Linked DNA regions of Pokkaliibacter sp. MBI-7. The protein of the gene in region 1 interacts with the protein of each later gene in a pairwise test. Links are inferred from orthologs where the notes say so. Each region holds a gene or a part of one and is shown in the gene's direction. Other genes may lie near its edges. The genes, in order: recR and recO.

Region 1 (3,104 bases):
CTAAAGAAGCGGCTCCTGTCGTGTTATCTTCAGCCGACAGTCAGGCCGGGATGCCGGTCGGAAATGCTTCTGGGGTCACAGAGCCGGGTGCCTCAGGTGACACGGCACGACCTTTAACTGAACAAGTGCTAAAAGAAACGTCAGTTGCCCCGCGTACTCCGATACCAGATACGGAACAGAGGGATACTGTTATTGCGCCTACGAACAGTGCCAGGCCAGCGGGGCATTCTGCTCCTGCTCCTGATGCTGCAGGCACACCGCCATTCGATACTCAGGTGCCTCTGGATGCCTACAGTGACTATCAGAGTGGAGCCAGTTATGCCGCGGCGATGATGGATGCAGGTGAGGATGAAGATGATTCCGAGCCCGGCGCCATGCTTGACCAGGCGGTCTACCAGGCCGACTATCTGCTGAGTCAGCTGTCCAGCCCCGAAGTAGTCAGTGCCGAAGCGGCATTGGATGAGGCGGAGGTGGAGGAGGAGCCGGATGTCGCCAGTCATGAGCCTGCGTTCGGGTACGAGCAGATCAGTCTGGAAACCTGGCCCTTGATTGCTCAGGATGTGCCCATACGTGGAGTGCTACGTGCTATTGTCGAGGCGACTGAGCTGGTTAGGGTTTCGGTAGAGGGGCTAGAGCTGACTTGCGAAGATCAGCAGCACTCTCTGTTCAGTGCCCGTCAGCAATCCTTGCTGGAAGAGGCGCTTGCAGACTATTTTAAACGTCCAGTACGGATTAGCTGCCAGTCTTCGCGGGGGTTGGTACATACTGCCACGGTTTACAAGGCGCAGGCCAGAGCGCTGCGCCAGCAACAGGCTGAGACCGCTATCCACAACGATGCGACATTGCATGCGTTGCTCGATGCATTCGAAGCAATTATCCAACCCGGATCAATCAAACCGGTCGAATTACAGAGAGGTTGACATGTTAAAAGGTGGAATGGGCAATCTGCTGAAGCAAGCCCAGAAAATGCAAGAGCAAATGCAGAAAATGCAGGAAGAGCTGGCAAATGCAGAAACCACCGGTGAGTCGGGTGCTGGTCTGGTCAAAATCGTGATGACGGGTCGTCATGATGTCAAACGCGTCACCATTGATGACAGCCTGATGTCTGAAGATAAAGAGATGCTGGAAGACCTGCTGGCTGCAGCGGTAAACGATGCTGTTCGCAAGATTGAAGCTGTTAACAAGGAAAAGATGGCCAGTGCAACTTCTGGCATGGGTCTGCCTCCTGGCTTCAAGATGCCCTTCTAATCATGCATTTCAGTCCACTCATTGATCAGTTGATGGACTCGTTGCGCTGTCTGCCCGGGGTTGGCCCCAAGACTGCGCAACGCATGGCCCTGCATTTGCTGGAGAGAGACCGGGTAGGTGCCGAACGGCTGGCCCAGGCGATGTTGAAGGCGGTGGAGCTGGTCGGGCACTGTGAAAAGTGCCGAAATTTAAGTGAGTCGCCCATTTGTCGGCTATGTGAAAGCAGCCATCGCGATGAGTCCTTGCTCTGTGTGGTGGAAATGCCGGCAGACGTCCTTGCTATTGAGCAGACAGGCAGTTACAGAGGGCACTATTTTGTGCTGATGGGGCATTTGTCCCCCATCGAAGGTATTGGACCGGAGCAGCTGGGTATCGCTCAGCTATTGAGTCGGGTTCGTAACAGTGCTGTTGAAGAAATCATCATTGCTACCAATCCTACGGTGGAAGGAGAGGCGACGGCGCACTACATCGTTGAGCAGATGCGTGCACTGCCGGTCAAGGTATCCCGGATTGCCCACGGCGTGCCTTTGGGTGGTGAGCTGGAGTACGTGGATGGAGGTACGCTGGTTCACGCATTAAGCGGGCGACGCTCCCTGCGCTGAAGCCGTTGGCGTTAGCTATCTCAATTGTTGTATCGGCGACTGTCTGGATTCAGTCACATGAATGAATCATGGTCAGATCATTGTCGTTGACTAGCGGATTCTGAAAGAGAGGTAATCGGATGACCGAGGCCATCATGCCAGAGTATGAATGGGTTGCTGACAATGCGTCGCTGGCCCGCTGCTGTAAACGTTGGCTGAAGCGGCAGAGTCTGATGATTGATACTGAGTTTGAGCGCACTCAGACTTTTTACCCGCGCCCTGGTTTGATCCAGGTCTACGATGGTGAGCAGATCACGCTGATTGATCCACTGAAGGTAACAGATATGGCACCACTGCGTGAGGTGCTGACTGATCCTGCCGTGCTGAAGGCGGTGCACTCCGGCTCTGAGGATGTGGAGCTGTTTATTCATCGTCTGGCAATTACACCACAACCTTTGTTCGACACGCAGATTGCTGCGGCCTATGCCGGTGTTGGCCAGGGGATGGGATTTCAGCGACTGGTTGAAAGCCTGACGGGAACGGTATTGTCCAAGGAGCAGACTCGCTCGGACTGGCTGCAGCGACCTCTGTCTGAAGCTCAATGTCACTATGCCAGTGAAGATGTGTTCTGGCTGCTACCGGTTTTTGAAGAGCTTTACGCCAAATTACAGACTTTGGGGCGCCTCCGCTGGCTGCTGGATGATACCTCTGAGCAGGTTGCCCAGATTGCCCGGGGAGTAGCTCCACAGGACTATTACGCCAAGGTGAAAATGGCCTGGCAGTTGAAGCCGCGTGAACTGGCTATCCTGCGTGATCTGTGTGACTGGCGAGAAGGTATTGCGCGATCTCAGGATCTGTCACGGAATATGGTGATGCCTGATCGTGTACTGTTTGAAGTTGCCAAGCGTAAACCCTTTAAACTCGAACAGTTGATGGGGATTGAAGGGGCTAGGGCTCATCTGGTCAAGCGCCATGGTAAAACGGTGCTGGCGATCGTAGAGGCGGTGCGGGCATTGCCTGACGAAGCCTTGCCGCCTGCGCTGCCCAAGCCGTTATCCAAATCTGCCCAGCAGAGACTAAATACCATTCGTGGGCGTATCGACACCGTTGCTGAACCATTGAACGTGCCGGTGGATATGCTGGCACGCAAGCGAGATCTTGAGGTACTGGCGCGTCGCCCCGAACTGCTGGCACTGCCTGACAAATGGCCTGTGGGCCTGCAAGGCTGGCGTGGAGAGTTGTTGAGCGAGTGTTTGAGCTCGTTGCGTTTTAATG
Region 2 (3,085 bases), on another replicon or contig:
GCAACATGGATACCGTCAAGGAGCGTGTGCTGGCCTGGTATCACAGCCGCTTGCAGAAGCTGGACCTGAAAGATACTCAGAAGGATCCGAAGACCCGTCTGCAGGAGCTGCTGCAGGCTAAAGGGGCGGCCTTGCCCTGTTATGAAACCACCCATATAGAAGGTGAAGCTCACGCTCAGGTATTTACTGTGAGCTGCACCATTGATCTGCTTGACGACCCCACTCTGGGGACCGGCAGCAGTCGTCGTCTGGCTGAACAGGCCGCGGCGTCAGAGGCATTGGAGTTATTAGGTAATCTGTCATGAGTGAAGTGGAAAATCGTCCGGAACGCTGTGGTTTCGTTGCCATAGTAGGGCGCCCCAATGTCGGTAAGTCTACCCTGCTGAACCACATTCTCGGGCAGAAGATCAGTATCACCTCGCGTAAGCCGCAAACTACCCGTCATCAGATTCTCGGTATCAAGACCGAAGAAGAAGTACAGATCATCTATGTCGATACGCCCGGAATACACAAAGCGGGTGAGCGTGCGCTGAACCGTTTCATGAACAAGACAGCCAGCGCTGCCCTCAAAGATGTGGATGTGGTGATCTTCGTCATTGATCGTACCCGCTGGACTGAAGAAGACCAGATGGTGCTGGAGCAGTTGCAGAATCTGGACTGCCCGGTGATTCTGGCGGTCAACAAGGTCGATCGTCTGGATAATAAGGAAGCACTGCTGCCGATGCTGCAGGAGATGTCCAGCAAGATGAGTTTTGCCGACATCGTGCCGATTTCTGCTCAGAATGGGCATAACGTTGCCCGCCTCGAGCAGCTGGTCGGTGAGCGTATGCCAGAGGGGATGCATCATTTTCCCGAAGATCAGGTGACTGATCGCAGTTCACGCTTTGTAGCCGCCGAGCTGGTACGTGAGAAACTTATGCGTCAGCTGGGGGACGAAGTGCCCTACGGCGTGACCGTGGAAATTGAGCAGTTCCGTCAGGATGAAGTCAGTGGCACCATCCACATTCACGCGCTGATTCTGGTTGAGCGTGATGGCCAGAAAAAGATCGTCATCGGTGATGGCGGCAGCCGTATCAAGACCATTGGTCGCGATGCGCGTCTGGACATGGAGAAAATGTTCGAGGCCAAGGTCATGCTGAATCTGTGGGTCAAGGTCAAGCAGGGCTGGGCAGATGATGAGCGTGCACTGCAGAGTCTGGGTTACACCGACTTCAATGGCTAAGCGTGTCAGCGCTGATTTCTGAGCCGGCTTATCTGCTGCATGGTCGCCCCTATCGGGAGACCAGCATTCTCGCCGAGTTTTTCACCTCCACTCAGGGCCGGGTCGCGATCCTGGCTCGTGGCGCCCGTCGGCCGAAGTCACGCCAGAAGGCAGCATTACAACCTTTTTACCCGGTGGTGCTGTCGGCTACGGGCCGTTCCAGTTTGAAAACCCTTCAGCAGATTGATCTGTGTGGTATGGCGCCACCGCTGGCCGGTGCTTGTCTGATCAGTGGACTCTACCTGAATGAGTTGTTGCAGCGGTTGCTGCCTGAAGGTGAGCCTCATCCGAGGATGTACACGGTATATGAGTGGGCATTGACCCATCTGTCTGAGCCAGGTGAGCTTGAGCCGGTATTACGTCGCTTTGAGAAAGAGCTGCTCAGCGAGCTGGGTTTTGCTGTCGTGCTTGATTACTGTGTCGCTTCTAGCGAACCGGTGCTGGCTGAGGCGTGGTACGCTTACCATCCCGAGCACGGCTTGCGCCCTGTTGTTGCCGATGGCCGCGGAAGTCAGCGCAGTTATCCTGGTGCCGCCTTGCTGGCGATGGCTCAGGATGATTACAGCGCCTCTCTGACTCGCAAGGTTGCCAAGGTTTTGTTGCGTGAGGCGTTTGCGCCTCTGCTGGGGGATCGCCCGTTGCACAGTCGTTCCCTGTTTCTTCCGCCTCCGGTTTTTTCGAGCTAAGGAGCCAAGTAGATGCACCCCAAGCGTATTCTTCTGGGAGTGAATATTGACCACGTTGCCACCCTGCGTCAGGCCCGAGGTACCCGTTACCCTGATCCGGTCTACGCAGCCCAGCTGGCAGAAGAGGCGGGTGCTGATGGCATCACCGTGCATATGCGTGAAGATCGTCGCCATATTCAGGAGCGTGACGTCAGGTTGCTCAGGCAAACCTTGCAGACCCGTATGAATCTTGAGCTGGCTGTGACCGATGACATGCTGGACTTCGCCTGCGAAATCCATCCCGAGCATGCCTGTCTGGTACCTGAGCGTCGTGAAGAGCTGACCACCGAAGGTGGTCTCGACGTAGTCGGTCAGGAGGCGCGCGTCAAAGCCGCCTGTGAGCGCCTCGCCGCGCTGGGTATTGAGGTGTCTCTGTTTATCGATGCTGACAAAGCCCAGATAGATGCCACTGTGCGCTGTGGTGCGCCAGTGATAGAACTGCACACCGGGGCTTACGCTGATGCTGAGGATGGTGCCAGTCAACAGGCTGAGTTTGAGCGGATTGCTGAGGCGGCCCGCTATGCTCATTCTCTGGGGCTGGTAGTGAATGCAGGCCACGGACTGAATTATCAGAACGTTGAGCCGATTGCTGCTATTGCCGAGATCAATGAACTCAATATTGGTCATGGCATTGTGGCTCGCGCGGTATTTACCGGCCTGCGTGAAGCTGTGGCGGAAATGAAAAAACTGATGCTGCTGGCCCGGGGTTAAGGTGATCTGCGGTATTGGTACAGATATGGTGGCCATTGGCCGGATAGCCGAAGTCATGGAGCGGACGCGTGAGCGCTTCGCCCGCAAGATTCTCGGCGAACAGGAGTGGCACATCTATCAGCAGGTCAGTCAGCCTCATGCCTGGCTAGCCAAACGCTGGGCAGCGAAAGAGGCCTGTGCCAAAGCACTGGGAACCGGTGTGGCGCAGGGTTTGTCACTGACCCATATACAGGTGTTGAATAACGCACTGGGGGCACCGCAGCTGCAGTTGAGCGGGCGTGCTCTTGAGCTGGCTGAGGCGTGCGGGGCCAGTCGCTGGCATGTCAGCCTCAGTGATGAAAAAGACTATGCGCTGGCATTTGTGGTATTGAGCCGGGACTGATCCCGC

The links.
Region 2: the proteins of recR (region 1) and recO interact in binary tests that used the Escherichia coli proteins (3 or more experiments, as listed by UniProt). The link is inferred for Pokkaliibacter sp. MBI-7 from one-to-one orthologs.

Annotation. Positions count from the first base shown.
Region 1 is NZ_JARVTG010000002.1:294,831-297,934, forward strand. The notes cover bases 268-3,050. They hold recR (recombination mediator RecR), read left to right. Parts: upstream 268-1,250; coding sequence 1,251-1,850; downstream 1,851-3,050. Other genes in these bases: dnaX (DNA polymerase III subunit gamma/tau), read left to right, coding at 268-920; QCD60_RS21005 (YbaB/EbfC family nucleoid-associated protein), read left to right, coding at 922-1,248; rnd (ribonuclease D), read left to right, coding at 1,970-3,050. Outside these bases: more of dnaX, read left to right, coding at 1-267; more of rnd, read left to right, coding at 3,051-3,104. UniProt on the Escherichia coli protein: May play a role in DNA repair. It seems to be involved in an RecBC-independent recombinational process of DNA repair. It may act with RecF and RecO.
Region 2 is NZ_JARVTG010000001.1:1,150,914-1,153,998, reverse strand. What follows is about bases 322-3,085. They hold recO (DNA repair protein RecO), read left to right. Parts: upstream 322-1,224; coding sequence 1,225-1,947; downstream 1,948-3,085. Other genes in these bases: acpS (holo-ACP synthase), read left to right, coding at 2,699-3,079; pdxJ (pyridoxine 5'-phosphate synthase), read left to right, coding at 1,960-2,697; era (GTPase Era), read left to right, coding at 322-1,222. Outside these bases: rnc (ribonuclease III), read left to right, coding at 1-305; more of era, read left to right, coding at 302-321. UniProt on the Escherichia coli protein: Involved in DNA repair and RecF pathway recombination.